Linked DNA regions of Parazoarcus communis. The protein of the gene in region 2 interacts with the protein of the main gene of each other region in a pairwise test. Links are inferred from orthologs where the notes say so. Each region holds a gene or a part of one and is shown on either strand. Other genes may lie near its edges.

Region 1 (14,257 bases), 1.3 Mb from region 2 along the record:
CTGATTGCCGGCAAGAGCGGCATCGGCCCTATCACCCGTTTCGATGCCAGTGCCTTCTCGGCCCGCATTGCCGGTGAAGTCAAGGATTTTGACGTCACCACCTATCTTTCCGCCAAGGAAGCTCGCCGCATGGATGTCTTCATCCATTACGGCATGGCAGCCGGCATTCAGGCGATTCGGGATTCCGGAATCGAGGTGACAGCAGCAAACGCCGAACGTATCGGCGTCAATATCGGGTCCGGCATCGGCGGCTTGCCGATGATCGAAGATACCCATGCGGACTTCGTTGCCGGTGGTCCGCGCAAGATCTCGCCGTTCTTCATTCCTGGCACGATCATCAACATGATCTCCGGCAACCTGTCGATCATGTTTGGCATGAAAGGACCGAACATCGCGGTCGTGACCGCATGTACCACGGGGCTCCACGCCATTGGCCTGAGCTCGCGCATGATCGAATATGGTGATGCCGACGTGATGGTTTGCGGTGGTGCGGAATCCACGGTAACCGAACTTGCTGTCGGCGGCTTTGCGTCAGCAAAGGCGCTGTCGACGCGCAACGACGACCCCGCCACGGCCAGCCGTCCCTGGGACAAGGGTCGCGATGGTTTCGTGCTCGGCGAGGGTGCGGGCGTGCTCGTGCTTGAAGAATATGAGCACGCGGTCAAGCGTGGTGCCAAGATTTACGCGGAGCTTTCCGGCTTCGGCATGAGTGGTGATGCGTACCACATGACCGCACCGGACACCGATGGTCCGCGGCGCAGCATGGTTAATGCACTGGCAAATGCCGGCATCAACGCCAGCGATGTGGATTACCTGAATGCACATGGCACGTCGACTCCGCTCGGCGACAAGAACGAAACCGAGGCAATCAAGCTTGCTTTTGGTGTGGATGCTGCGAAGGGCCTGGTGGTGAACTCCACCAAGTCGATGACCGGGCATCTGCTTGGCGGTGCGGGCGGCCTTGAGTCGATCTTTACCGTGCTGGCAGTGCATCATCAGATCTCGCCGCCGACGATCAACATCTTTGAGCAGGACCCGGAGTGTGATCTGGATTACTGCGCAAACGAAGCACGTTCGATGAAAATCGACGTGGCAATGAAGAACAACTTCGGTTTCGGCGGGACGAACGGAACCCTGGTGTTCCGCAGGGTATAAATCTGGGTGGGCGGCGACACTCATGGTGTTTCCGCTCTCCTTGACGCTCCGAAGTTCTCGAGGCGTACTGGCGTCAGTTTTCGTAACACATTGTGCTGCGGGGCTGGCGCTTTTTCATGCCACTCACTCGACCTGGTTGCTTGCGGGTGGTTTCGGACTGATTTTTCTCTCGGCGCTTGCTGCCTGGCGTGGCGAACTCAGCAAGCGAGGTGTCGTTCTTGCCCTTCAGGCAGATGGCGCCGTTATCCTGAAGCACGGCGACGACGGCGCGCCCGTATTTGCCCGTACGCGGCAGGATCTCGTCGTGTTCTCGGGTGTGGCCTGGCTCACGCTGGAGTTGCCCGATACACGAAGGGTGGGCCGCAGGCGGATGCGACTGATGCTGGTGAGATCGAATCTCCATCCGGATCAATGGCGCAGCCTGCAGATCTGGCTGCGCCATCGTGCGCTCGTTGTGCCTGCGGCGCCTAGCGCTTGAGCTTTCGCGGTCGCAGTACGGTGTCTCGTGCGCGGGGAAGGGTGTCGGGGAAGTCGCTGGAATGGTGCAAACCCCGGCTCTCCTTACGTTTCAGTGCGCACTGCACAATCAGGTCTGCAGTTACCACCAGGTTCCGGAGTTCGATCAGGTCATTGGAGACGCGAAAGTTCGAGTAGTACTCGTGAATTTCGCGCTCAAGCAGGCGAATCCGGTGCTGCGCACGCTGCAAGCGCTTGGTTGTGCGTACGATGCCCACGTAATCCCACATTGCACGGCGGAGTTCCGCCCAGTTGTGCGAAATCACGACTTCCTCGTCGGCGTCCGTTACTCGGCTCTCATCCCATTCGGGTAGCAGATAGATCGGCTTGTTGGCGTTGGCGAGAATGTCCTGCGCCGCAGCTTCGCCAAAAACCAGGCATTCAAGCAGGGAGTTGCTCGCCAGACGGTTGGCGCCGTGCAGGCCGGTGCCGGCTGATTCTCCGACGGCGTAGAGCGCCTGCACGTCGGTTCGTGCCGACAGGTCGGTGACGATGCCGCCGCAGGAATAGTGTGCTGCGGGCACGACAGGAATTGGCTCACGGGTGATGTCGATGCCAAGTTCGAGGCAACGCGCGTGAATATTCGGAAAATGGTTGCGCAGCCAGTCTGCTGGCTTGTGACTGATGTCCAGATAGACGCAATCAAGGCCGCGCTTTTTCATCTCGAAGTCGATTGCCCGCGCGACGATGTCCCGCGGCGCCAGTTCTTCGCGAGGGTCATGCTCAGGCATGAAGCGGGTGCCATCAGGCAGGCGAAGCAGGCCACCTTCGCCGCGGACCGCTTCCGAGATCAGGAAGGACTTTGCCTGTGGGTGGTAGAGGCAGGTCGGGTGGAACTGGATGAACTCCATGTTCCTGACCCGGCATCCTGCACGCCAGGCCATCGCAACACCGTCACCAGTCGCAACGTCGGGGTTGGTGGTGTAGAGATAGACCTTGCCGGTGCCGCCGGTCGCAAGCACCGTACTGCGGGCGCTGAACGTGACAACATGCTCCTGACGGATGTCGAGCACGTACGCACCGACACAACCGGTGTCGGGACGACCGATCTTCTCTCCGAGCACGAGATCGATGGCGATGTGGTGCTCGTAGATGTCGATGTTCGGATGGGCGCGAACCTCTTCGCTCAGTGTGGCCTGAACGGCTGCACCGGTCGCGTCTGCGGCGTGGATGATGCGCCGGTGTGAGTGGCCGCCCTCGCGGGTCAGGTGGTAGCCCAAGGCTGACTGGTCTTCCCGTGTAAACGGTACCCCGCGATTGATCAGCCACTCGATGGCCCTGCGGCCGTGTTCGACAACGAACCGAGTGGCGGCAGGGTCGCACAGGCCGGCGCCTGCAGTGAAGGTGTCCTGGATGTGCGCTTCGATGCTGTCGGTGGTATCCAGCACCGCAGCAATACCGCCTTGCGCCCAGGCACTTGCGCTGTCGGCAAGCTCGCGTTTTGTGACGATGGCAACCCGCAGGCGGTCGGCGAGTCGCAGTGCGAGCGACTGACCTGCGGTGCCGCTCCCCAGAATGAGAACGTCGTACTGTTTGTGCAAGATGGCGGCCAAACGAATGGGTGAAGCTGCCGAATATATCACGCAGCCACGGGACTGGGCGGCTGCGAGCCTTTCGTCATGCCCGATGCCGCTTTTCATGTCTATCGAATGGCGTAAGGGAACCGATACCCCTGTTACCTTCTGAACTAATTTTACGGCTGCCGGTCTTCAACCACAGAGCTTGATTTTGCTGTGCCTGCGGGCGGTCGCTTATACTTTGGCAGATTAATCATTCTCCGAAGAAGAACAGACCCCCAATGAGCGATCGTGAAATCGATCAGCAGCTGGTCGAACGCGTACAGCGTGGCGACAAACAGGCCTTCGGCTTGCTGGTAAGCAAATACCAGCGAAAGCTGAACCGCCTGCTGTCGCGCCTGATTCGTGATCCGGCCGAAGTTGAAGATGTGGCCCAGGAGACATTCATCAAGGCTTATCGTGCCTTGGGCTCGTTCCGGGGTGAAAGTGCTTTTTATACGTGGTTGTACAGAATCGGTATCAACACCGCGAAAAACTACCTTGTATCGCAGCGGCGCAGGGCGCCAACGTCTACTGGGTACGATTCGGAAGATGCCGAGACATTTGAGGATGGTGATCAGCTTCGTGACAACAACACGCCAGAGCGCTTGTTGATGACGAAGCAGATTGCCGAGACGGTGGACGAGGCGATGGCCGGGCTGCCCGAAGAGTTACGAACAGCGATCATGCTGCGCGAACTTGAGGGGCTCAGTTATGAAGAGATCGCCAACATCATGGACTGCCCCATCGGGACGGTTCGCTCCCGGATTTTCCGTGCGCGGGAGTCGATTGCTGAACGACTTCGGCCGTTGCTCGATACGGCTCACGACAAACGTTGGTAGGTGGCTGGCATGAATGAAAAACTTTCTGCACTGATGGACGGTGATCTTGATAATCAGTCTGTTCGCCTGATGGTCGACCGTCTGAATCGCGAAGACACGCTGAAGAAGGACTGGGATGTTTACTGTCTGATCGGCGATGTGATCCGCGGGGAACAACAGGGCGCACCCGATATGGTCGCCCGCGTGATGGCGGGGCTTGATGACGAGCCCACCGTGCTCGCGCCGCGTGCGATGCCCGCTGACGCGCCGCGCCGCGCGGTGTGGCAATCCCTGATGCCGATCGCGGCCTCGGTGATGGGCGTTGCTGCAGTCGGGCTGGTTGCGGCAACCATGTACACCGGCGATGCGGGCATTGCCCAGGTTGCTGCCGTGCCTCGTGTACTTACGATGGCGCCGGTTCAGACTGTTTCGGTGGCTGCGCCGGCGGCTGCAGAGACCCGCCATCGTGAGTACCTGTTCGTGCATCAGGCTTCCACGGGTGCGGGGCCGATGCCCAGCGCGCTGCAGTACGTCAGGACAGTGTCCGCACAGTCCGAGGAAACCACCCGATGAGGTTCTGGTTTTTTGCGGTAGGCCTGTGTTCGCTGTTCTTCCAGACTGTCGCCAGTGCCGAAGCACCTTCGGACCCGCTGACGTGGCTGGGCAAGATTTCAACAGCCAGCCAGCGCCTTAATTACGTTGGTACCTTCACCTACCAGTCGGGCAAGCAGATCGAGACCTCCCGGATTGCGCATCGCGCCAATGGTGAAGGCGAGTTCGAGCGTCTAGAGGTACTCGACGGCAGTCCGCGTGAGGTCATTCGCAGTGCAGGCGAAGTGCGCTGCGTGCTGCCCGAGCAGCGGACGGTCATCATCGATCAGCCCGGCGGCCGACGTGTCTTTCCAGCGCGTCTGCCGGCCTCTTTCAACGGGCTTGCCGAAAGCTATCGTATTCGCAAGGGTGAACGTGGGCGTGTAGCCGGTTACGAAGCACAGTCCATCATTCTGGAGCCAAGGGACGACATGCGTTATGGCCACGTATTGTGGGCAGAAATGCAGACCGGACTTTTGCTCAAGTCACGAATGGTGGACGCGCGCGGCGAAATGATCGAGCAGTTCACGTTCAGCGATCTTCGTATCGGCGGGGACGTGGATGGCGCGCTGCTCAAGCCGCGCTTCAGTCAGGGTGAGGGCTGGCGTGTGGTCAGTGTGCGCGGCGACGAGATCAGCAAGGCTGACGCCGGTTGGCAACTGCGTACGCCGATCACCGGTTTTTCGCTCAATTCGGTGGTGCGGCGTTCACTCGGTGCTGACCGGGGCGATGCGGTGCATATGGTCTTCAGCGACGGGCTCGCAGCCATCTCGGTGTTCATCGAGCCGACCGGACCTGAAGCCGCGGCCAATGTCGGCGCGTCGTCGAGCGGGGCAATCAACGTATTCAAGCGCACTGTCGGCGCGCACGTCGTGACGGCGCTGGGCGAGGTACCGGCCCGCGCAGTGCAGCGACTGGCCGAGGGCATCGAAGCGGTGTCGCGATGATCGAGGCGCCTGCAGAAGTCGTTCGCGTCGATGGGGGCACGGCCTGGGTTCGCCTGAGTGAGAAGCAGGGTGGATGCGGGCGCTGTGACGAGCCTGGCGGCTGCCGCTCGATGCGAATCACGGATACCTTCGGTTCCCCGAATCAGGTATTTACCCTCGACGACCCCCTTGGATTGCATCCCGGCGAGCGGGTCAGGATCACGATCCCCGACGGTGCACCATTGCGGGCCGCACTGCTCAGTTATGGGCTTGCGGTCCTGCTGATGCTCGGTGGTGCGGCAGCCGGAAGCCTTTTTTCCGACGCAGGTCAGGCCGACCTCGGGGCTGGCCTGGGCGTGCTCTGCGGGCTGGGGCTTGCCGTATTCATCAACCGCCTTCTGGCGCGCAGTCGTAACTGGCGAGGTGGCCTGAGAATGACTTTGTCCCGCGACCTGACCGCCTGCAGTCACGCTCACCACTCATGATCCGGATACTTCGTATTACGCTGCTGGCACTCCTTCTGTGCGTGCCTGCCGCACCTGCGCTTGCAGTCGTCAATCTGCCGGACTTCACCGCGCTCGTGGAACGCCAGGGAACGGCGGTGGTGAATATCAGCACGATATCTAATACGACCCAGAAAGCGCGCGCTTTTCCCGAGCTGGACGAGGGCGATCCGATGTTCGACTTTTTCCGTCGGATCGTGCCGCGCCAACCGCGAACCCCGCAGCGCGAACCCGACAACGAGTCGCTCGGCTCGGGTTTCATCATCAGCAGTGACGGTTTCATTCTGACCAACGCCCACGTCGTCGAAGATGCCGAGGAAATCCTCGTGCGTCTGGCGGACAAGCGGGAGTATCGAGCCCGCGTGATCGGGGCGGATGCACGCAGTGATGTAGCGCTGATCCAGATCGAGGCCAAGGGCCTGCCAAAGGTCACCCTGGGCGAGCCGGATCGGCTCAAGGTCGGAGAGTGGGTTCTGGCCATCGGCTCACCCTTCGGTTTTGATCAGACGGTCACCGCCGGCATCGTGAGCGCCAAGGACCGCAGTCTGCCCGACGAGAACTTCGTTCCCTTCATTCAGACCGACGTTGCGATCAACCCGGGTAACTCTGGTGGGCCCTTGTTCAACCTCAAGGGCGAGGTGATCGGCATCAATTCCCAGATCTACAGTCGTACTGGCGGTTTCATGGGGCTGTCGTTCGCGATTCCGATCGATGTTGCTATGGATGTGCAACAGCAGTTGCGCACGCACGGGCGCATTCAGCGCGGCCGAATCGGCGTGGCCATCCAGGAGGTTACCGTCGATCTGGCCGAGAGCTTTGGTCTGCCGAAGGCATCCGGTGCGCTCGTCAGTGCGGTCGAACCCGATAGCCCCGCTGCGAGGGCGGGGGTGATGCGCGGCGACGTGATCGTGAGATTCGACCGCCGCGACGTAGACAAGTCGAGTGAGCTCCCACGTATCGTTGCCGCGCGCCGCCCCGGTACCCGTGCAGACATGCTGGTGTATCGCGAAGGTACACCGAAGGAGCTGAAGGTCACGCTTGGTGAATGGCGTGATCCGCAGACGCCCCGTGTGCGCAAGACCAGCATGCCGTCAAACACCGGAAACCGGCTGGGCCTGGTGCTGGTCAAGCCGCCGATGATCCGTGGTCGTGATCAGGTTGCGGCACAGGGCCTGATGGTCGATCGCGCTGAAGGCCCAGCGGCCCGTGCATCCCTTCAGGTCGGCGACACCGTGCTGGCCGTCATCGTGGGTGGCAAACAGACCTCGCTCGCTGCGCCTGAAATTTTTGATCGCATCGTTGCGGAACTCAAGGAGGGGCAGCAGTTGAGCCTGCTCGTGCTGCGCGGTGAGGCCAGCTCCTTCGTCAGTCTGCGTGCCGGCAAGTGATGCGTGAGCTGACCGTACTGAGCCGGGAGTGGTGCCATTTGTGCCACGACCTGGTCGCGGCCCTCAAACCCATTGCAGCAGAACTGGGCTGGACGGTGGAAGTCATCGATGTCGACCTCCATCCCGAACTCGAGGCTCGTTGGGACGAACTTGTCCCCGTTGTACTCCACGGTGAGCACGAACTCTGCCACTACCATCTCGATGAAACGGGTGTCCGTGCCTATTGCGGTGCTTTTCCGCTAGAATCCGACGCTTGACGAGGCCAACCAATTCCAGAACGGGTGCCGAAAGGCACCCTTTTTGCGTGCGCATGCAACATATCAGAAACTTCTCCATCATTGCTCATATCGATCACGGCAAGTCCACGCTGGCCGATCGACTCATTCACTTCTGCGGCGGGCTCTCCGACCGCGAGATGGAGGCGCAGGTGCTCGACTCGATGGATATCGAGCGCGAGCGCGGCATCACCATCAAGGCGCAGACTGCTGCGCTGCACTACAAGGCGAAAGACGGGAAGGTCTACAACCTAAACCTGATCGACACCCCGGGCCATGTGGACTTTTCGTACGAAGTGAGCCGTTCGCTGGCCGCGTGCGAGGGCGCCCTGCTGGTGGTCGACGCATCGCAGGGGGTTGAGGCGCAGACGGTCGCCAACTGCTACACCGCGCTCGACCAGAACGTTGAAGTCGTGCCGGTCCTGAACAAGATCGACCTGCCCGCAGCGAACCCGGAGAACGCCCGTCAGGAAATCGAGGACGTCATCGGTGTCGATGCCGCCGAGGCGATCCTGTGCTCGGCAAAAACCGGTATCGGCATCGAGGAAGTGCTCGAGGCCGTCGTGGCGAGGGTGCCGGCGCCGCGTGGTAATCCCGACGGGGCCTTGAAGGCGCTCATCATCGACTCGTGGTTCGATAACTACGTCGGCGTCGTGATGCTTGTGCGTGTAGTCGACGGCATACTCCGGCCCAAGGACAAGATTCTGCTGATGTCGAACGGCGCGCAGTATCCCTGCGAGCAGGTCGGCGTGTTTACGCCGAAGTCGGTCAGCCGTGATCACCTGGCTGCTGGCGAAGTGGGTTTCATCATTGCAGGCATCAAGGAGCTCGAGGCCGCAAAGGTCGGTGATACCGTCACTCTCGCGAGCAAGCCGGCCGCCGCGCCTCTGCCGGGCTTCAAGGAAATCAAGCCGCAGGTGTTTGCCGGTCTGTACCCGGTTGAGTCGAGCGAGTACGACCAGTTGCGTGATTCGCTGGAAAAGCTCCGCCTCAATGACGCGTCGCTGCAATTCGAGCCCGAAGTGTCGCAGGCGCTGGGCTTCGGCTTCCGCTGCGGATTCCTCGGTTTGCTGCACATGGATATCGTGCAGGAGCGTCTCGAGCGCGAATTCGACATGGACCTCATCACCACTGCACCGACGGTGATCTATGAGGTCGTGCTCAACAGCGGCGAGGTCATCCAGGTCTCGAACCCGTCGAAGCTGCCCGAACCGGGCAAGTTCCAGGAGATTCGCGAACCGATCATCACTGCAACGATTTTCCTCCCGCAGGATTACGTCGGTCCGGTCATCACCCTGTGCAACCAGAAGCGTGGCTCGCAGGTGGACATGCGATATCACGGACGCCAGGTGCAGCTGATCTACGACATGCCGATGAACGAAGTGGTGATGGACTTCTTTGACAAGCTCAAGTCGGTTTCACGTGGCTATGCGTCGCTCGACTACGAGTTCAAGGAGTACATCACGGCCGATCTGGTCAAGCTCGACCTGATGGTCGGTGGCGAGAAGGTCGATGCACTTTCGGTGATCGTTCACCGGGTCAACGCGGCGTTCCGTGGCCGCGAGTTGGCAGCCAAGCTGCGTGGCCTTATTCCGCGCCAGATGTTCGATGTCGCGATTCAGGCCGCGATCGGTGCGAACATCATCGCGCGCGAGACGATCAAGGCTTTGCGCAAGAACGTGCTGGCCAAGTGTTATGGCGGCGACATTTCGCGGAAGAAGAAGCTGCTCGAGAAACAGAAGGAAGGCAAAAAGCGCATGAAGCAGGTCGGAAACGTCGAGATTCCGCAGGAAGCCTTCCTTGCCGTGCTGCGTACGGACGAAGGCAAGTAAACCTGCAACCAGGCGTCTCAGCGGCGTCGTAACTGACTGGAGTCTGCGTGAATTTTGCTTTGATCCTTTTTCTATTGCTCGTTGCCACAGGTGTGTTGTGGGCCTTCGATCGATTCCATGCACGCAAGCAGCGCGCAGCGGGTGCCCCGTCTCCGTGGTGGGTCGAGTACGGTGCGAGCTTCTTCCCGGTGATCGTGATCGTCTTCGGGCTGCGCTCGTTCATCGTCGAGCCGTTCAAGATTCCGTCCGGCTCGATGATTCCGACCCTGCTCGTGGGCGATTTCATTCTGGTGAACAAGTTCACCTATGGCATCCGCCTTCCGGTGATCAACAAGAAGGTCATCGACATTAACGATCCTGAACGTGGTGATGTCATGGTCTTCCGCTATCCGGCCGACCCTTCGATGGACTACATCAAGCGCGTTGTCGGTTTGCCGGGCGACAAGGTCGAGTACATCAACAAGCGCCTGCGCATCAACGGTGAGGCAGTGCAGACCGACGAGGCGGGCAGCTACCTCCATCCGGACCGTCTCTACTACTCGCCACAATATGTCGAGAAGCTTGGAAGTATCGAGCACAACGTGTTGCTCGAGCGCGAAGCCCCAGCCTTTGTACCCCAGGTGCTGAATTACCCCAACCGGGACAACTGTACATATACTAGCAGCGGCGTGACCTGCACTGTGCCCCAAGGGCATTACTTCGTCATGGGCGACAACCGCGATGCCAGCAGTGACAGCCGTGTCTGGGGGTTTGTGCCGGACGAGAACATTGTCGGGCGCGCCTTTTTCATCTGGTTCAACTTCAATGACATGAAGCGAATCGGTCGCTTCCACTGATGACGGGGAATGTAGTCATGACTCAATCTCGCCAGCGCGGCCTCAGCCTGATCAGCGTGATGATTGTCGGCGGCCTGCTCGCTTTCGTACTGCTGATCGCCTTTCGCACGGTTCCTGCAATCAACGAATACATGGCGGTCGAGCGCATCGTGAAACTCGTTGCCGAAGAAGGGGACGGTGGCGCGACCCTCACTGAAATGCGCCGCAGTTTTGACCGCCGTGGTCAGATCGACGACGTGTCCTCCGTTACCGGCACCGATCTGACAATCAGCAAACTTGCGGGCAAGGTCGTTGTCGAAGCTGAGTATTCGCGCAAGGTGCCCGTGGCCGGCAATGTCAGTCTTCTGTTCGACTTCCAGGTTTCGAGCGCCGGTAGCTGATGTCGGAGTTCAATGAAAGGCTGCAACGCAAACTCGGCCACGTTTTTTCTGATCCGGAGTTGCTGCAGCAGGCACTGACACATCGCAGTTTTGGACAGCTAAACAATGAGCGCCTCGAATTTTTGGGTGACAGCGTACTCAATTGCGTGACTTCGATTGCGCTTTTCGAGCGTTTTCCCGACCTCAAGGAAGGGGAGCTGTCTCGGGTTCGCGCTTCGCTGGTTCGACAGGAGGCGCTTCATCGTCTGGCGGTGGACCTGCAGCTCGGCGACTGTTTGCGGCTGGGCGAAGGTGAGCTCAAGTCAGGCGGCTTCCGGCGTCCATCCATCCTTGCGGATGCGGTCGAAGCCATTATCGCGGCGGTGTTTCTGGATGCCGGTTTCGAAGCGGCCAAGGCCGTGATCGACCGCTTGTACGTGCCACTGCTTGCAGAAGTGAATCCGGCGGCACCGTCGAAGGATCCGAAGACGGCGCTTCAGGAGTGGCTACAGGGCCGAAAGATTGCTTTGCCCACCTACACCATGGTGCAGGTACTCGGCGAAGCACATGCGCAAGAGTTTGAAGTGTCGTGCGAGGTGCCGAAGCTTGCCGTGCGTACGGTCGGTCGCGGTACCAGCCGCCGTGCTGCGGAGCAGCAGTCGGCCCAGCTCGCACTGACAAAATTGAGGAAGAAATGAATACAACGCCGGACAAGGACGAACCCATCGACAAACCAGACTTTCGTGCTGGCTTCGTCGCCATTGTCGGTCGGCCCAACGTCGGTAAATCGACCTTGCTCAACCGTCTGATCGGGCAGAAGATCAGCATCGTGTCGAGCAAGGCGCAGACTACGCGCCACCGCGTGACGGGCATCCTGACAAACAAGGACGCGCAGTTCATCTTTGTCGACACGCCGGGCTTCCAGACGCAGCACCGCAATGCACTTAACCGCTCGATGAATCGCACGGTGTCGCAGGTGCTCTCCGATGTCGATCTGGTGTTCTTCGTGGTTGAAGCCGGGCGCATGGGCGATGACGACAAGCGTGTGCTCGAAGTGATTCCGGAAGGCGCGAAGGTGGTGCTGGTCATCAACAAGGTCGACCAGCTCAAGGAGAAGGCGCGCCTGCTTCCGTTCATCGAAAGCGTGCGCGGGCTGCGCGACTTCGTCGAGATCGTGCCGTTGTCGGCCGAGCGCGGCAACAACTGCGACACCCTCATCAGCGCGGCAACGCCGCTGCTGCCCGAAGGCATCGCCATGTACGAGGAAGACGAGATCACCGATCGCAGCGAACGCTTCCTTGCGGCCGAGTTCCTGCGTGAGAAGCTGTTCCGCTTGCTTGGCGACGAGCTGCCTTACGGCATTGCGGTGGAGATCGAAAAGTTTGAAACCGAGGGGCGACTGCGCCGTATCCATGCGGCGGTCATTGTGGACAGGGCAGGGCACAAGGGCATCGTGATCGGCAAGGGCGGCGAAAAGCTCAAGCGCATTTCGTCTGAAGCTCGTGTCGAACTCGAGAAGCTGTTCGACGGCAAGGTGTTTCTCGAGGTGTGGGTCAAGGTCAAGAGTGGCTGGGCCGACGACGAACGTGCGCTGAAGAGCCTCGGGTACGAGTGAGCACGCGTCGACGTGGCGCTGAAGCAACGTATCGAGCAGCAGCCGGCATGGGTGTTGCACACGCTACCCTGGCGTGAAACCAGCCTGATCGTCGAAGTGTTTTCGCTCGAACATGGCCGCGCAGCGCTTGCGGCAAAGGGCGCACGGCGGCCGATGTCTGCCCTCCGGGGCGTCCTGATGGCGTTTCAACCCCTGCTCATGGACTGGTCGGGCGGGGGGGAAGTGAAGACGCTGATCCGTGCTGAGTGGCGTGGCGGGCAGCCGCTCCTGACCGGGCGTGCCTTGCTGTGCGGCTACTACCTCAATGAACTCATGCTCCGCCTCACGGCGCGGGAAGATCCGCACCCTGCGCTGTTCGAGGCTTACGAAACCGCCGTCACTGCGCTTGGCCGCAACGAAAGCCTCCCGCCCATTTTTCGTCGTTTCGAGCTCACGCTGCTGCAGGAACTCGGCTACGGCATTGCGCTCGATTCCGCCGAGGACGGGGCGATCCGGCCCTCCGGGCGCTACCGCTATATAATCGAACGAGGCCCTGTTGCCATCGATCTGGCAGCCAACGCGGATGAGATCGAGGCATTCGGCGAGGACGATCTGCCCGTCAGCGGGCAGACCCTGCTCGACATGGCAGCAGACGATTTTTCTCGCACCGAAACACTGATCCAGTCAAAGCGGCTGTTGCGTGCGCTGATAAACCACTACCTCGGCGGGCAACAATTACAGTCGCGCCGGGTACTGAAGGAGTTGCAGGAACTGTGATCGAACTGGGCGTCAACATAGACCACGTCGCCACGTTGCGGCAGGCGCGTCGCACCTGGGAGCCCGACCCGGTATGGGCCGCGGTCGAAGCGCATCTGGGTGGAGCCGACGGGATTACCGTGCATCTGCGCGAGGACCGGCGCCACATCAACGACAGTGACGTGCGCCGCTTGCGCGAACTCACGCAGGTAAAGCTCAACCTTGAGATGGGCGCAACCGACGAAATGGTGGACATCGCCTGCGGCTTGAAGCCAGAGATGGCGATGCTGGTACCTGAAGGCCGGCACGAAGTCACCACCGAGGGCGGACTCGACGTGCTGGCACAGGAAGCGCGACTCAAGGACGTTGTCGGTCGGCTTGCTGATGCCGGAATCGTGACCAGCGTCTTCATCGATGCAGAGTTGCCGCAGATCGAAGCCGCAGCGCGGATCGGTGCGCGCGTGTGCGAGATCCACACCGGGCCATATGCGCACGCCTTTCATGATGCCGGCCGCGATTCCGAAAGCCCGGCGGTACTGCTCGAACTCGAGAAGGTACGGCGTGCGGGCGAGGCGGCGTGCGGATTAGGCATGCGCTTCAATGCAGGCCACGCCTTGAACTATTACAACGTCGAGCCGATCGCCCGCCTTGCCGGTGTGCGCGAGCTTCACATCGGTCATGCAATTGTCAGCCGTTCCGTGTTCATTGGTCTGCGGGCTGCCGTTGCCGAAATGAAGCGTCTGATCCGCGAAGCCGCGGCTCATGCCGCTCATCGGACGTGATACCGAGCCAATGATCCACGGGGTAGGGACCGATATCGTCCGCGTCGAACGTCTGCGGGAGGCGCTTGAGCGTCACGGCGAGCGCTTTGCACTGCGAATTCTCGCCGAGTCCGAACGTGATGCCTGGCGCGCGAGCCAGGACCCTGCCCGGATGTTGGCCAAACGTTTCGCCGCCAAGGAGGCGTTCGGCAAGGCCCTTGGCACCGGCGTTGCGGTGCCGGCCACATTGCACGCCGTCGCGGTCGCGCATGACGAGCTCGGCAAACCGCTGCTTTCATTCGACCCGCGTCTGGAAGCGTACATGAGCGAACGCGGCCTGCATGCTCACCTCAGTCTTTCTGACGAAAACGATTACGTCGTTGCGTTT
Region 2 (16,847 bases):
GTCGCATCGCCTTCAGTTACGCCGAGGCTCTGATAGGCATAGCCTCGCACCGATTGCGAGCCGCCGGCGCGGAACAGGAAATCCTGCGGGATACCGTCGCGGGAAGGCGCGAGCGTGGCACCCAGCTCTCCGCGCAGGGTCAGCATGTCGGCCTCGCCGATCGGAAAATAGTGCTGATAGCGGCCATAGAGTCGCACGAAGTCCTGCTCCGCAAGCGCGATACTCGAGCCGCCGCCAATCTGCACCTCGAGGACGTGCCCGCGCCGCGGATCGAGCACGTTATCCACCGCTCGCTGCACCCAGGTCCAGTTTGCCGTCAGCGTTGTCAGGCTGGAGGGATCGGCGCCATCGGGATGCAGGGACTCATGCTGCAACCGCAGGGCAATCTGGGTTTCGATATCACCGCGGATGGTGGTCCGACCGATACCGATCGCCTGGCTTTCGGTCTTCAGTCCTTCGAGATCGCTGTTGTCGATCAGCGCACCGATGCTGTCGCGATGACCGTCCGGCGCCGGCGGAAAGAACAGATCGGCGAAAAGCGACTGGCGCAACTGCTCGAGACGGATGCCCGATGACAGTTCCCATCCGCGCGAAAGAATATTGACGTCGCGATACGCAGCCTCGACCCGATAACCGGTATTGCTCGATACACCTGCACCAAAACTCAGGCGCCGCGACTGGGCCTCTGCCACTTGCACACGCACGGGCACGGCAGCAGCCAGTGCCGGGTCACGCTCGATATCGACCACCACCGACGCAAACTGGGGCGCACCCTGCAAGGCCTCCTGCAAGGCAAGCAAGGCGTCCTGATCGTAGATATCGCCCGCCTCGACCGTGCTGTAGCGCGTAACAAGATCGGCCGGCAGTCGGCTCAAACCACTGACTGCGAGTTCGCCAAGTCTGAAAGTCGGGCCGCTGTCGATCACGACCGACAGCGCCACTTCGGTGCCGGCCTCATTGACTTCGGCACGGGTACTCAGTGTGCGCGCCGCAGCGTAACGGCGGCGACTGACCGCATCGAGCAGTTGCTGTTTGGCACTATCCCATTCGGACTGACGAAAGGGCTTGCCCACCGACAAGGCCCAATTTTCGCGCAGACTGTCGCGCAAGGCTGCCGCCTCGGCTTCGCTCGCACTCGCCAGTTCGCCTTCGAAACCGATATCGACGGCAGTAATGGCAGCCCGTACGCCAGGCTCCACGGTCAGCGTCCATTTGTCCCCGCTACGCCGATCGAGCCTCACTTCGGGGTTGAAATAGCCCTCCGTGGAGAGCAGATCGACAACTTCCCGCCGTGTGCGTCGCACCAGCGCGGTCTGATCGGGCCCGACCTCGGGCACCGTCAGCTCGGCCGACTTAAGCAGGCGCACGTGCTGACGCAGGAGCACGCTGACCGTTTCCGGCGCTTCGAGCGCTACGCTGACACGATCCTGTGCCCTGGCGCTGTTTCCCCACAAGAGGAAACACCCCAGGGCCAGGAGGCTCAAGGCACGGAGAAGCGAATCAAGCTTCAAGATGGTATGAAGTCACGCGTTCGACCTCGCTCTTCGAGCCGAGCACGACGGGTACGCGCTGATGCAGCTTGTCGGGCTGGATATCGAGGATGCGCTCGCGCCCGGTGGTGGCCGCGCCACCGGCCTGCTCGATCAGCATGGCCATCGGGTTGGCTTCGTACATGAGCCGCAGCTTGCCGCCCTGGGCACGACATTTCTCGTCGAGCGGGTACATGAAGATGCCGCCACGGGTCAGCACACGGTGCACGTCAGCCACCATCGACGCCACCCAGCGCATGTTGAAATCGACGCCACGGGGGCCAGCCTTGCCTTCCTGCAGCTCTGAGATGTAGCGCTGAACCGGCGCCTCCCAGTGGCGGGCGTTGGAGGCGTTGATCGCGAACTCGCGGGTTTCCTCGGGTACCGTCATGTAGGGAGTGGTATAGATGAAGCTGCCCATTTCGCGGTCGAGCGTGAAGGCGTGAACGCCCTTGCCCACTGTGAGCACGAGCTGGGTGGAGGGGCCGTAGATCGCATAGCCGGCTGCCACCTGCTCCCGACCGGGCTGCATGAAGCTTTCCTCGGTCGGATCACCCTCGCCCTCGGGGTTGCGCAGCACGGAAAAGATCGTACCCACGGTGACGTTGATGTCGATGTTTGACGAGCCGTCGAGCGGATCGAACATCAGCAGATAGCCGCCCTTGGGAAAGTCGAACGGGATCTGATGCACGGTTTCGACCTCTTCGGACGCCATTGCCGCAAGGTGGCCGCCCCATTCGTTGGCCTGCAGCAGAATCTCGTTGGCAATCACGTCGAGCTTCTTCTGTGCCTCGCCCTGCACGTTGTCGGTACCGGCCTCACCCAGCACACCGGCAAGCGCCCCTTTGGACACATTGACTCCGATCGCCTTGCACGCGCGAGCCACGACCTCGAGCAAGAGCCGCAGATCGGCCGATACGCGTCCGGCGCGCTGCTGCTCGATCAGGAATTGGGTAAGGGTGACGCGACGCATGTGCAAAACTCCCGGAGACGGATGATTGAAGATGTCAGACCCGATTATCCCGTTTCCGGGACGTCTGCGCACCACGAGTTGCACGCTGGCGGTTATCATTTACGGCTTGGCGGTTCGCCGCCCTGCCCCGCACACGCACTGGGCAGCCTCTCTGGAGCACAAAAGCCAAGTTATGCATGTGATGGTTCTCGGCGCCGGCATCACCGGCGTCACCACCGCCTGGTACCTGAAGCAGGCGGGGTTCGAGGTCAGCGTGATAGACCGCCAGCCGCAAGCTGGACAGGAAACGAGCTTTGCCAATGGTGGCCAGATCTCGGTCAGCCATCCCGAGCCCTGGGCCAACCCGGCGGCCCCCTTTCTGGCGCTGCGCTGGCTTGGCAAACACGACGCCCCGCTGCGCTTCAGCCCTCAGGCAAGCCTCGACCAATGGCGCTGGGCGCTGTCCTTTCTGCATGAGTGCCTGCCGTGGCGTGCGAAGCGCAACACCGAGGCGATTGCTGCGCTTGCCATCCACAGTCAGCGCGAACTGCACCGGGTACGCGCAGCCGCCGGCATCGAGAACGACTACGATGCGCGCGAGCAGGGCATCCTTCACCTTTTTTTCAGCGCCTCGGATTTCGCTCATGCACCGGCACGCGCAGAGCAGCTGATGCAACTCGGCATTGAAGCCCGGGCTTGCTCGGCTGCCGAATGCCTTGCAATCGAGCCCGCGCTCGCGACACTCGCACCAACACTGGCGGGCGGTCTGTATGCGCCCGGCGACGAAAACGGCGACGCGATGCGCTTTACCGGTGCGCTGGCGGGGGTGCTTGCGCGCGACGGCGTGCAGTTTCACTATCAGACGACGATCGAACGCCTGACCCACACCGGCGGCCTGATCGACGGTGTCGAGGTGCGTGACCGTGAAGGGCGGGCTGGCACCCTGACCGCGAACGCCTATGTGGTATGCCTCGGCAGCTTCAGCCCCCTCATGGTGCATGCGCTTGGCGAGCGCCTGCCAATCTACCCGGTGAAGGGCTATTCGATTACAGCACCGGTTGCAGATCCCGCGCGGGCGCCGCAGGTCAGCCTGACCGACGAGTCCCGCCGCATCGTCTGCTCCCGTCTCGGAGACCGGCTTCGTATCGCCGGCACTGCCGAGCTCAACGGTTTCGATCTCACGATCGATCCAGAACGCGGCCGTGCCATTCTGGACTGGGCACGGACACGGCTGCCAGGCGCAATCGACCCGGAACAGGCGCAACTGTGGACGGGACTCCGCCCCGCCACCCCGAGTAACCTGCCCATCATCGGCAAGGGCCGCGGCGTCAACCTCTGGTACAACACCGGTCACGGCACACTGGGCTGGACCCTGGCCTGCGGCTCGGCCGAGATTCTCGCGGGCCTGATGCATGGGCGCGCACCGACAGTGCGCTTCCCCGTCCGACACCCCTGACACTGCAGGGGTATCGCGGGGCGTGGCTTAGACCTGTTCGGCGCCGGCCCGGGCAGGCGCCGACGTACAGGCACAACCGCCTGCGTTTGCACTGCCGCTGCAGTCACCCTCAGGCGGGGTAATCACGCCGGTCTCGACGTCGAATCCGATACTGTCCAGATGAAAGGCCAGCGCGGCATCCATGCCGCTGACGTGATTATCGAACCAGGCCGGCAACTCCTCCATCAAGCGCTTGCCAAGAAACGCATCACCGCGCTCAATGCGGTTGCGAACGTCACGCATCACCACCAGCACCCGGTCGTGTTCCGCACGGTGGCAACCGGGAAAGTTCACCTGCTCCATCCAGCGATTTTCCTGATCGAAGTGTGCTTCGGTGTGGGCGATGAAGTCATCGAGCCGCGCTAGAAACTGCTCGGGCGCCGCCTCGACAACGGCGTTGTAGTGGCTCACGAACTCCTCGTGGGTCTTGTCCATCTTTCCGAGACCGAGCTGAAGCTGCTCGTTCCATTGCATCAGTGCCATCCTTGCATTCTCCTGAACATCGGCCCGCGCGGGCCTTGCGGTGCCGCTTTATAACGCAGAATCGTCACCGGACCGATGATGTGGGTCAACCGGAAACTGTAACAACCCATCCTCACCCGAGGTCTGCAATGAAGCAGTCATCGGAACAGACTAGATTGGGCCTACGGCAACCGGCACAGACCATGAATATCCTGATGATTTCAGACGTGTTCTTCCCTCGCATAAACGGGGTCAGCACATCGATAGAGACCTTCCGCAACTCACTCAAGGCACACGGCATCCACTCCAGCCTGATTGCTCCCGCCTATCCGCAGGACGGTGGCAGGAGCACGGACGACCTGATCCGGATTCCCTCGCGCTTCATCCCCCTCGACCCCGAGGACCGGATGATGCGGCGCAGCGCCATCCGCGAGCAGATCGAATCATTGAAACAGCAGCACTTCGACCTGGTACATATCCACACCCCGTTCGTGGCCCACTACGCCGGACTCGAACTGGCGAAGGCGCTCGACCTTCCCTGCGTCGGCACGTATCACACCTTCTTCGAGGAATATCTCTTCCACTACGTGCCCTTCGTGCCACGCGCATGGCTGCGTGGCGCCGCAAGACGATTCTCGCGCCAGCAATGCAACGGACTCGACGCCGTCATCGTGCCCTCGCGAGCGATGGCCGACACACTGGCGGGCTATGGCGTGAATGCGCCCGTACACATCCTCCCCACTGGTATTCCGGAACACCAGTTCCACGGCGGTGACGGCTGTCACTTCCGTCAGCGCTACGACATCCCCAAAAGCAGGCGTCTGCTGCTCTTTGTCGGTCGGGTGGCGCACGAGAAGAACATCGACTTCCTCATCGACATGGTGGGCGAATTGCGCAAGACCGAACCCGCTGCAATGCTGCTCGTTACCGGTGAAGGCCCTGCACTGGGCAGCCTGCGAACAAAGGTCGAACGTGCAGGACTCAGCGAGCACATCCGCTTCCTGGGCTACCTCGACCGTCACAACGAATTGCACGACTGCTATCGGGCCGCAGATGTCTTTGTGTTCGCGTCGCGCACCGAAACGCAGGGACTGGTACTGCTGGAAGCGATGGCACTGGGTACGCCGGTAGTGGCCCTTGCCGAAATGGGGACCGTAGACATCCTTGCGCCACAACAGGGCTGCAGGATCGCACCAAACAACCCGGCCCGGTTCGCGGAGGTCGTCGGCCAGTTGCTGAGCGACTGCCGGCAATTGCAGCAGCTGGGCGTCGATGCGCGGGAATATGCACAACAGTGGCACACCGAAGAAATGAGTCGGCGGCTTGGCGCGCTGTACGAGACGTGGGTGGCAGATCACCAACGTCAGGCTGCGCAATTGAGCGCCGCCTGACGGGTGGGTATTACTTGACGACCTTCAGATGCCCGCCGCGGGGGGGCGGCTGGCGATCGTCACCGGACTTGGGCGACTCGGACGGCTCGGACGATGCCAAAGGCTCCGGCGCAAGCTCGAGCCCGGTCGCATCGGCGTCATCCGCAGCATCTTCCTCGAACGGCTCGCCCTCATCGATGTCCGCCTCGAACGCCATCCCCTGGCCGTTCTCGCGCGCATAGACGGCAAGAACATTGCTCATCGGAATCAGGATGTGCTGCACCGAGCCATTGAAACGCGCCTGAAAGCTGATCGACTCATTGTCCATCGACAGCTTGTTGGTCGCGTCCGACCCGACGTTGAGCACGATCTGGCCGTCCTTGGCGTAGCCGGGTGGCACACGGGTGCTGGAATCGACCCGGGCGGCAAGGTAGGGCGTAAAACCCTGATCAGAACACCATTCGTAGATGGCACGAACCAGGTAGGGCTTGGTGGATACCATGTCTTGCGTGTCCTAAGTTCCGCCCGACCGGAGGGGACGCGCCCCAGCCGGTCCAGGCGTCTTCATGTCAGCGCCGCATTACCTTCTCGGAAGGCGTCAGCGCGTCGATGAAACCCTGACGACTGAAAATGCGCTCTGCGTACTTCATCATCGGAGCAGCCGCTTTCGGCAGCTCGATTCCGTAGTGCTCAAGACGCCACAGCAAGGGCGCAATCGCCACATCCAGCATGGAGAACTCGTCGCCCAGCATGAACTTCTGCTTGGTGAAGATCGGCGCGAGCTGTGTCAGGTGGTCGCGCACATGAGCACGGGTCTTGTCCACGCCCTTCTGGTTGGCCTCGAGTGCAGCGATGTGAGCAAACAGTTCGTGCTCGAACGTATGCAGCAGTTGCCGCGCACGCGCACGCAGGATGGGATCCGGCGGCATCAACTGCGGGTGCGGGAAACGCTCGTCGATATATTCATTGATGATGTTCGACTCGTACAGCACGAGATCGCGATCCACCAGCACCGGCACTCGGCCGTAGGGGTTGATGACCGCAATATCTTCGGGCTTGTTGTAGAGGTCGACATCGATCACCTCGAAATCCATGCCCTTTTCGAAGAGCACGATCCGGCAACGGTGACTGAAGGGATCGGTCGTACCGGAATAAAGATTCATCATGATGTTGCGACTCCGGATGCAAAAAACAAAAGCGCACCACGCATTGATTTGCGCGGTGCGTCTGGAGAGAAGCGAGTGTCAGGCCTTACGGCCATTCACCGATCCGCTCAATGAATATCCTTCCAGTAGTTCTTCTTCAGCGCGAACGCAAGAACGAACAAACCTGCAAGGAAGGCAAGTACGAACATGCCGATGGTCTTGCGCTTCTCGGCGACGGGTTCTCCCATCCAGACAATGTAGGACACGAGATCCGCGATGGCATTGTCGTACTCTTCGGCGGTCAGCTTGCCCGGCTTGACCAGTTCGAGCGTCGAACCATGCTCGCCGGCCTTCGCCACCTGCTCACCCTGAAGCTCCCACAGCACGTGCGGCATGCCGACGTTCGGGAAAACCAGGTTGTTCCAGCCCGTCGGACGGTTCGGGTCACGATGGAACTGGCGCAGGTAGGTGTAGAGCCAGTCGGCACCGCTGCCGAACTCTGAAGCACGGGCACGTGCAACCAGGGTCAGGTCGGGAGGCGCTGCGCCAAACCACTGCTTGGCCTCTTCACGGCGCATCGAGATCTTCATCAGATCGCCGGTCTTTTCACCGGTGAACATCAGATTGTCGCGAATTGACTCCTCGGACAGACCAATGTCCTGCAGCCTGTTGTAGCGCAGGAAAGAAGCGCCGTGACAGTTCAGACAGTAGTTGACGAAGAGCTTGGCACCGTGCTGCAGCGCAGCCGGCTCCGTGCTCACCGGCGCCTTGTCGAGGTGCAGAACAGCACCGGCAGCCATCGCCATTGCCGGCGCAAACAGCACGACGGCAGCGGCACGCTTGATGAAATTGATTACACGCGATTTCATTTGAAAGTCACCCTTTCCGGTTCGGGTTTGCACTTGTCGAGCTTGCTGTACCACGGCATGGCCAGGAAGAAGGCGAAGTACAGGACCGAGCAGATCTGCGAAACCAGGGTACGGCCCGGGGTCGGCGGGAGCACACCCAGGTAACCGAGAATGGCGAAGCAGACCACGAAAATCGCAACAGCGCCCTTGAAGATCACGCCCTTGTAGCGCATCGACTTGACCGGGCTGCGGTCCAGCCACGGCAGGAAGGCAATGATCACCACCGATGCGCCCATCGCCACCACGCCCCAGAACTTGGCGTCGAGACCGAACAGCGGATAGGTCACGGCACGCAGGATCGAGTAGAACGGCGTGAAGTACCACACCGGCGCGATGTGCGGCGGGGTCACCAGCGGGTCGGCCGGCAGGAAGTTGTTGAACTCGAGGAAGTAACCACCTGCTTCAGGCGCAAAGAACACCACTGCGCTGAAGAAGAACAGGAAGGCCACCACGCCGACGATGTCCTTGACCGTGTAGTACGGATGGAAGGGAATGCCGTCGAGCGGGATGCCGTTGGCGTCCTTCTTCTTCTTGATTTCCACACCGTCCGGGTTGTTGGAGCCGACTTCGTGCAGCGCCACGATGTGGGCAGCAACGAGGCCGATCAGCACCAGCGGCACGGCAATGACGTGGAAGGAGAAGAAGCGGTTCAGGGTGGCGTCCGAAACGACGAAGTCACCACGAATCACCAGCGACAGGTCGGGTCCGATCAGCGGAATGGCCGAGAACAGGTTCACGATCACCTGCGCACCCCAGAACGACATCTGCCCCCATGGCAACAGATAGCCCATGAACGCTTCGGCCATCAGCACCAGGAAAATCAGGGTACCGAAGATCCAGATCAGCTCGCGCGGCTTGCGATACGAGCCATAGAGCAGACCGCGGAACATGTGGAGATAGACCACGATGAAGAATGCGGAGGCACCGGTCGAGTGCAGGTAACGGATGATCCAGCCACCCGGCACATCGCGCATGATGTACTCGACGCTGGCAAAAGCCACCGGCACACCAGCTGCGTTCAGCGAGGCATCGGGCTTGTAGTGCATGACCAGGAAGATACCGGTCACGATCTGGATCACCAGAACCATGAGCGCCAGCGAGCCGAAGAAATACCAGAAGTTGAAGTTCTTCGGTGCGTAGTACTCGGTCAGGTGACCCTTGATCGACGAGGTCAGCGGAAAACGCTCATCGACCCAGTTCAGCAAGGCTTGAGATTTGGTCGTCATCACTTACGCCTTTCCGTCGTCGCCAACGAGGATAGTGGTGTCCGCAAGGTACTTGTGCGGCGGAATTTCGAGGTTGTCCGGCGCCGGCATGCTCTTGTACACGCGGCCAGCCAGATCGAACATCGAACCGTGACAGGGGCACAGGAAACCGCCCGGCCAGTCAGCAGACATGCCTGCTTCCGCGCCCGGCTTGAACTTCTCCGACGGCGAGCAACCGAGGTGCGTGCAAATACCGACCGCGACCAGATACTCCGGCTTGATCGAACGGTGCTGGTTCTTTGCGTACTCGGGCTGCTGCTGCTTCTCCGAACCCGGGTCGCTGAGGTTGGGTTCGGCTTTCGCAAGCGCCTCCAACATCTCGGGGGTGCGACGGAGCACCCAGACCGGCTTGCCGCGCCACTCGACCGTCATCATCTCGCCCGGAGCGAGCTTGCCCACATCCACCTCAACCGGCGCGCCTGCTGCCTTGGCGCGCTCGGACGGCGTCAGACTGGCAACGAACGGCACTGCCGTCGCCACGGCGGCAGCGCCACCTACGGCAGACGTTGCCAGCAACAATGTGCGGCGACCGCTGTCCATCTTTTGTTCAACGCTCATGACCCTCTTCCCAGTATGGAAAACGAAAGACCTGGATACAAAAACCCAAGGATTATAGCGAACTCACTGCAACAGAGAAAGCCATAGACCGCTCAAGACCTTGAGCAGTCAAGGATTTCAAGCCCCTGCGCACGCCGGACGACGCCTCGAAGGCCCCGCACATGCCGCGGCGCACCATATCAGCCATCAAAGCCCCCGTCGCTCGACCAGGGCCTGGGCGATCGTGCCAATGTCGGTATGCTCAAGCTCGCCGCCCACCGGCACACCGCGCGACAGCCTGCTCACGGACAGTCCCCGCGCGCCCAGCAAGGTGGCAAGTGTATGCGCGGTTGCCTCACCTTCGTTGGTGAAGTTGGTGGCAAGAATCACTTCCCGCACACTGCCATCGCCCGCCCGGGCAAGGAGCTTGTCGAGCTTCAGCTCGCGCGGCCCGACGCCGTCCAGAGGCGACAGGCGCCCCATCAGGACGTAGTACAGCCCGTTATAGGACTGTGTCTGCTCGATCATCGCAAGATCGGCAGGCATCTCGACCACGCACAGCAGACTGGCATCACGCCGCGGACTGGCGCAGCGCTGGCACACAGCCTCTTCGGTGAAGGTGTTGCAGCGGTCGCAATGACGCAGCACTTCGAGTGCATGACCCATCGCACGCGCCAGGCGGCCTGCGCCACGCTGATCACGCTGCAACAGGTGATAGGCCATGCGTTGCGCCGACTTGGGGCCAACCCCGGGCAGGCAACGCAGGGCGTCGATCAGTTCGTCAAGACTCGAAGGCTGCATTGGAATCAGAACGGCAGCTTGAATCCGGGCGGCAGGTTCAGGCCCGAGGTAAAGCCGGCCATGCGCTCCTGAGTGGTGCTCTCGACCTTGCGCACGGCGTCATTGACAGCCGCAGCGACGAGATCCTCAAGCATTTCCTTGTCGTCCATGACCGAGTCGTCGATCGAGACCCGGCGCACATCGTACTTACAGGTCATGACGACCTTGACCATGCCGGCACCGGACTGGCCGTCGACTTCGACGCTGGCCAACTGGTCCTGCATTTTCTTCATGTTTTCCTGCATCTGCTGGGCCTGTTTCATCAGGCCTCCGAGACCGCCTTTCATCATGGTGACAACTCCCCAAAGTGAGATGGATGGTTAGAAGGGTTTGACTGTGGCTTCGACCAGCGTGGCATCGAAGCGCTCGATCAGTTCGCGCACGAAGGGGTCGCTTTCGAGCGCAGCCACCGCGACCGCATGGCGCGCGCGACGCTCGATTTCATCACGCTGGGCGGGTGTCTCGCCGGTGATTGCACCGACATCGACCCGAATTCTGAGCGGGCGCGACAGTGCGGACGCAAGCTGGTCCTGCACGCGCTCGACCGCAGCCCGGTTCATGTCGAGCAGATGGCGATGGGTATCGGACAGGCGCAGGACCAGCAGGTCATCGACACATTCGACCCACTCGCAGTGCTGCGCAAGCTCGCGCACCAGCCCACCGATACCGAGCAACCGGACCACCGTGCGCCAGTCACTTGCGGCAAATGCGGCAGCCAGATCGGCATCAGCGTGGGCATCCCGCGGCGCAGGAGTCGCTGCAGGTGCGCCTGGCACAACAATCGGCGACTCAGGCGCCGGCGTGTGCGCAGACGCCTCGGGTCGCGCGGCAGCCTTATCCGCAGGCGTTGCTGGCGGAGCCGGAACCGCGGGCGCTGCATCCGCCTCGTCGTCGAAGGCATTGGCGCCCCCCGAATACGCGTCGTCATGCATCATCGCCTCGGGCGGCAGATCCTCCCAGGGCGCCAGGTCGCGACTGGCCGGCTTTGGGCCGGACCCAGACTCGACCTTCGGCTTGATCTCAGGCTGCGGCTCGGGCTTTCTTTCGACCGGCGCGGTCATGGCAGGCTGCAAGACAGGTGGGGGCGAGACCGGCTGAGGCGCGGGCGATGGTGCCGCACTGCGCTCGGCGACGGAGGCTGCGGATGAAGCCGGTGTCGCAGCCGCAACCGGACGCGTTTCAGCCCCCCCAGAAACCGGTGAAACCGTCCTCGCCTCGCCGCTGCCGCCGCTCCCCGCAAGCGCAGGAGAGCCCATCGCAGCAGGCTGATCAGGCCGGAACGCGTGCAAACGCAACAGCGTCATGCTGAAGCCGGTGTATTCGTCAGGCGCCAGCGCCAACTCGTCGCGACCGTGGATCGCGATCTGGTACGCCAACTGGAGAAACTCGGCATCGAATTTTTCGGCATGCGGTGCCAGACGCTGACGTTCTACGTCGTCGGAAATGGCGCCAGGTGCGAACTGAAACAGCGCGATTCGACCCAGCATCGAAGCCAGTGCCTGCAGCGCTGCATCGAAAGAAAGACTGCGTGCTTCCATGCCGTCGGCGACCGCCAGCATCGCGGCGACATCACCCGCTGCGAGCGCATCGAGCAATGCATGCAGGTGGTCGTCTCCGACCGTGCCGAGCATGTGCGTGACCGGCTCCTCGACCACCTTCCCCGCGCCGTGGGCAATGGCCTGATCCAGCAGCGACAGCGCGTCGCGCATCGAACCGTTTGCCGCCTTGGCAATATGGCGCAGCGCGCCGGGCTCGAACACAACCTCTTCGGCCGCAAGCACACCCGACAGATGGTCAACGATACTGCCCTGCGGCATCTGCTTCAGGTTGAACTGCAGACAGCGCGACAACACGGTGACCGGAATCTTCTGCGGATCGGTCGTCGCAAGAATGAACTTGACGTGCTCCGGCGGCTCTTCGAGCGTCTTCAGCATCGCATTGAAGGCATGGCCGGTGAGCATGTGCACTTCGTCGATCATGTAGACCTTGTAGCGCCCCTGCACCGGTGCATAGACCGCCTTGTCCAGCAAGGCCGCCATGTCGTCGACACCGCGATTGGACGCGGCATCCATCTCGACGTAGTCGGGGAAGCGGTCGGCGTCGATCGCCCGACAGGCGTCACACACGCCGCACGGTTCGGCGGTGATACCGGTCTCGCAGTTGAGCGCCTTGGCAAGAATGCGCGAAATGGTGGTCTTTCCCACCCCCCGCGTTCCCGTAAACAACCAGGCGTGATGCAGCCTGCCGGTGGTCAGCGCGTGCGAAAGCGCGCGGACCACATGCTCCTGTCCGACCAGCGTACCGAAGGACTTCGGCCGCCATTTACGTGCGAGAACCTGATAGCTCATGGGCAGCGATTCTATCAGAGCAACCCCGGCTCTCCGGGAGAGCTTGATGGCAAGACCCTTCGATAATTAACAACCATCAAAACAATACATTCAATCGATTGGCGCTATCAAAAGACGCCGCTTATTCTGGCGCCGTAACCCAGACAACGGACACCCCGGAGACCAGAAAGCCATGACCACATCGAACTTCAACTACCAGACACTGCTGGAAACCCTGCGCGAGATCTGTGCCGATTTCGCTTACACAGTCTGAGCCCCCCCTTCCCTCGGATGCGCTGCCGGCCGCTGCACTCAAGGGCCTGAATGCACGATGCCGATACCACCCACCTATCACATCAATCATTACGTTCAATTTTTACTATAGAAACACCAGGGCCATACTAAGCCTGCGCCCTGACACGTCGCCCGGGCAAAGATTCAGGGAGGTACTGCCATGATCGCTCGAGTTGCCCGACTGCATTTCCAGCCCAACAGCACAGCGGGCGCCTTGCGCGCCGCCGGCGGCTGGCTGATCGCCCTGATCGGTTTCAGTCTGCTGGCCACCCGCATCGCGTCCGGACTGACGGCGCTCGACGGTCCGCTCGCCGACGCGGTTGCGGGTGGGGCGATGGCCGCCGCCGCGACCGCGCTCGGGGCCGTCCCCTTGCTGGTCATGCGCCGGATCAGTTCCGGCATGCAAGGCATGCTGCTCGGATTCGGCGCGGGCGTCATGCTTGCAGCCAGTGTGTTTTCACTGCTGATACCGGCCTTCAGCGCCGCACAGGTTCAAGGCGCGAGCAGCACCGACGCCGCCTTGCTCGTTGCCGCAGGACTCGCCCTCGGCGCCGGCCTGTTACTGGCAATGGATCGCATGCTGCCGCACACCCACGCACCGGACGGATCGAAGTCGGCGACAGCCGTATGGCTCTTCGTTTTCGCCATTGCGGTTCACAACATTCCGGAAGGGCTCGCCATCGGCGTGGCCAGCGGAACCGCCAGCAGCGGCAACGCGGTCGCGACCGGCATCTCGCTGCAGAACGTCCCCGAAGGCCTGATCGTGGCGATTGCGCTGGCAACGGCCGGTTATTCGCGCCTGCTCGCGTTCGCGGTTGCGGCCTTGTCGGGACTGATCGAACCGATCGCGGCGGTGGCCGGCTCGCTGATGGTGACGGTGTCTTCGGCATTGCTGCCCTGGGGGCTGGCTGGCGCTGCGGGCGCGATGCTGTTCGTCGTCAGCCACGAGATCATCCCCGAGTCGCATCGCAAGGGGCACGAAACACTGGCGACCAGCGGCCTCATGATCGGCTTCGTGGCCATGATGCTGATGGACACGCTCCTCGCCTGAACCGACCAGCCGGGGTCGGATGGCACGAACGAAAAAAGGGCGTCACCTTTCGGAGACGCCCTTTCTAGAATGAGGGTGGCGAGCCCGACCCCCGGCACTTGCAGGGAACGGCTGTGGCTGCTGCCTTCCGGCCCTGACCAGGTTCACCGCGCTGCAATGCGGGGAGACCCGCCACGGCGCGCACTATAACAGTGATCGCCCGCAACGTCAGCCACTATGAACGGAACCTCCTCAAGCACGTATACTCGGAGCCTTCTCGCAGCAGTGCGCTGCGACACGGAATCCGGCGAATCGCCCCCCCATATTGAACAGGACAATTACATGAGCGACACGCAGTCTCGCCTCGACATCCGTTACGGCAGCAATGCCATGCCCGCCCCCCAAAGCTGGAGCCCGGTCATCGACAGCCTGCTTGGCCATTGCTCGGTGCGCAGCTATCTGCCCACCCCGGTCAGCGACGACCAGCTGACCGCCATCATCGCCGCAGCGCAGTCGGCCTCCAGTTCATCGAACCTGCAGGCATGGAGCGTGGTGGCCGTGCGCGATCCCGCCGCACGTGCAGCGCTCGCCGAATGCGCAGGGGGGCAGGCACATGTGCGCGATGCACCGCTGCAACTGGTGTGGCTTGCCGACCTTGCCCGCCTCGAAGGCCTGGCGACATCGAACGAGCGCCCGAGTGCTGCGCTCGATTACATGGAGATGTTCCTGGTTGGCGTCATCGACGCGGCACTGGCCGCGCAGAACGCTGCCGCCGCAGCCGAATCGATCGGACTGGGCACGGTGTATATCGGCGGCATGCGCAACAAGCCCGAAGCCGTGGCAGAACTGCTGAACCTGCCGCCTCGCGTTGTCGCCGTATTCGGCATGTGCGTGGGCACGCCCGATCCGGCCAAACCGGCTGCGGTCAAGCCGCGCCCACCACAGTCGGTTGTCATGCATCACGAACGCTATTCGCTGCCGGCGCAAGCGCCTGGCATCGAGGCCTACAATGCGGCGATGGCGAGCTTCTACGAAGAACAGAAGATGAATGTCCACGGTACCTGGGCCATTCACTCGGCCAAGAGAATCGCCGGCCCGGAGACGCTTTCCGGCCGCGATCACCTCGTCGAAGCGCTGCACAAGCGCGGCTTCGAACTGAAATAAGCCTAGCCTTGCGGCGACGGGCGCGTTCGCGTCCGTCGCCCTGTCCTAACGTACGGAGCCGACCCGATGCGCAAACGCGACACCATCCTCTCGACCGATCAGAAGGCACTCGCCCTCAACCTGGACAAGTTCAAGTACGGTTCCATCGTGGAAATCGGTGCAGGACAGGAAGTCGCGCGCCGCTTCTTCCATGCCGGTGCGGCTGCGGGTACGGTGGCCAAGACCATGTCAGCCTACGACATGGCGGTCAGCGACGATATTTACGGCCATGTCGATCGCTATGTCAGTCGCGCACGACTGATGCAGATGCTGGACAAGGAGTTCACTCAGGTCGTCGACCGGCTCACCCATGTCCGCCCCAAGAACACCACCTTCTTTGCTTACGCAGCCACGGTTACCGCGCGCAGCTTCAAGCAAAAGAACGAATGCCACGGCTGGATCGGCATCCGCCTGCAACTTCACCCGGGCGCGCAGCCGAGCGACGTGATCCTGCATGTGCGCATGCTCGACAACGACAACGCCCTCCAGTCCGAAGCCCTCGGCATTCTCGGCGTGAACCTGATCCACGGCGCATTCTTCAACCACGACCAGCCCGAATGGGTGATCGAGGGCCTGGCTGACGGACTCTCCCCGGAGCGTATCGAGGTCGACCTGATCCACTTCTCCGGCCCATATTTCGAGGAAGTCGAAAACCGGCTGATGAACCTGCACCTGATCAGCAGCTGGCTGACCCGTGCGATCATCTTCAACCCCGCAGGCGAGGTTGTCGTGCCCGGCGAGCTGCTCTACCGCAAGCCGATGCTGGTCATCCGTGGCAGCTTCAAGCCGGTGACCTGCGTCAATATCGACATGATGCTGGGCGGACAAAAACAGTTCAGCCAGGAATCGGCGGTGGCCGAACAGGAAGTCCTGTCGCTGGCCGAGATCACGATGAATTCACTCGCCAGCGGCGACAGCATCGACGGTGCGGATTTTCTTGCGCGCATCGACCTGCTCGCCTCGCAGGGATACACGGTGATGATCTCGGACTACGTGCGTTTCTTCCGCCTGCGCGCCTACCTGCGTCGCTACACGCAGAAACCCATCGGCATCGTCATGAGCGTGCGCGATCTCGAAGTGCTGTTCGACGAGAAATACTACGACGGACTCGAAGGCGGCATCCTCGAGGCCTTCGGCAAGCTGTTCCCGGACAACACGCACGTCTACGTCTACCCTTCCCGCCCCCACGGCGCGGCAGAAATGATCACGCTCGACAACGTCCCGGTACCCGAGCACCTGCGCCACCTGCTCGCTTACCTCAAGGAGAACGGCAAGCTGGTCGCAATCGAACCCCAGGACGCCGGCCACCTCGAGATCGACGCCGCCGAAACCCTCGCCGGTCTTCGCCGCGGGCGGGGCAACTGGGAGAAAGACGTACCCGAGGGCGTGACTCAGCGGATCATCGAACAAAGGCTGCTTGGCTTCGATTCCGAGTGAGTTGGTGCGTCATGAGCCCAATCGGCGCATGTCGCACCTGCGCAGGCCGACTT

The links.
Region 1: the proteins of recR (region 2) and recO interact in binary tests that used the Escherichia coli proteins (3 or more experiments, as listed by UniProt). The link is inferred for Parazoarcus communis from one-to-one orthologs.

What each region holds. Positions count from the first base shown.
Region 1 is NZ_CP022188.1:3,701,856-3,716,112, forward strand. What follows is about bases 11,448-14,257. They hold recO (DNA repair protein RecO), read left to right. Parts: upstream 11,448-12,385; coding sequence 12,386-13,129; downstream 13,130-14,257. Other genes in these bases: rnc (ribonuclease III), read left to right, coding at 11,448-11,456; era (GTPase Era), read left to right, coding at 11,453-12,373; CEW87_RS16975 (pyridoxine 5'-phosphate synthase), read left to right, coding at 13,126-13,890; acpS (holo-ACP synthase), read left to right, coding at 13,901-14,257. Outside these bases: fabF (beta-ketoacyl-ACP synthase II), read left to right, coding at 1-1,155; CEW87_RS16905 (protein YgfX), read left to right, coding at 1,178-1,633; nadB (L-aspartate oxidase), read right to left, coding at 1,623-3,212; RNA polymerase sigma factor RpoE, read left to right, coding at 3,470-4,069; CEW87_RS16920 (sigma-E factor negative regulatory protein), read left to right, coding at 4,079-4,621; CEW87_RS16925 (MucB/RseB C-terminal domain-containing protein), read left to right, coding at 4,618-5,586; CEW87_RS16930 (SoxR reducing system RseC family protein), read left to right, coding at 5,583-6,050; CEW87_RS16935 (DegQ family serine endoprotease), read left to right, coding at 6,047-7,456; CEW87_RS16940 (glutaredoxin family protein), read left to right, coding at 7,456-7,713; lepA (translation elongation factor 4), read left to right, coding at 7,767-9,563; lepB (signal peptidase I), read left to right, coding at 9,611-10,399; CEW87_RS16955 (DUF4845 domain-containing protein), read left to right, coding at 10,417-10,779; more of rnc, read left to right, coding at 10,779-11,447. UniProt on the Escherichia coli protein: Involved in DNA repair and RecF pathway recombination.
Region 2 is NZ_CP022188.1:2,398,325-2,415,171, reverse strand. The notes cover bases 8,668-11,634. They hold recR (recombination mediator RecR), read right to left. Parts: upstream 10,465-11,634; coding sequence 9,871-10,464; downstream 8,668-9,870. Other genes in these bases: dnaX (DNA polymerase III subunit gamma/tau), read right to left, coding at 10,824-11,634; CEW87_RS10965 (YbaB/EbfC family nucleoid-associated protein), read right to left, coding at 10,470-10,793; petA (ubiquinol-cytochrome c reductase iron-sulfur subunit), read right to left, coding at 9,091-9,684; CEW87_RS10980 (cytochrome b), read right to left, coding at 8,668-9,087. In the rest of the region: CEW87_RS11020 (autotransporter assembly complex protein TamA), read right to left, coding at 1-1,454; CEW87_RS11015 (class 1 fructose-bisphosphatase), read right to left, coding at 1,501-2,502; CEW87_RS11010 (D-amino acid dehydrogenase), read left to right, coding at 2,675-3,937; CEW87_RS11005 (hemerythrin domain-containing protein), read right to left, coding at 3,965-4,459; CEW87_RS11000 (glycosyltransferase), read left to right, coding at 4,642-5,829; CEW87_RS10995 (ClpXP protease specificity-enhancing factor), read right to left, coding at 5,840-6,310; CEW87_RS10990 (glutathione S-transferase N-terminal domain-containing protein), read right to left, coding at 6,378-6,974; CEW87_RS10985 (cytochrome c1), read right to left, coding at 7,082-7,822; more of CEW87_RS10980, read right to left, coding at 7,819-8,667; more of dnaX, read right to left, coding at 11,635-12,851; CEW87_RS10955 (ZIP family metal transporter), read left to right, coding at 13,285-14,175; CEW87_RS10945 (nitroreductase family protein), read left to right, coding at 14,497-15,318; CEW87_RS10940 (nicotinate-nucleotide adenylyltransferase), read left to right, coding at 15,385-16,794. UniProt on the Escherichia coli protein: May play a role in DNA repair. It seems to be involved in an RecBC-independent recombinational process of DNA repair. It may act with RecF and RecO.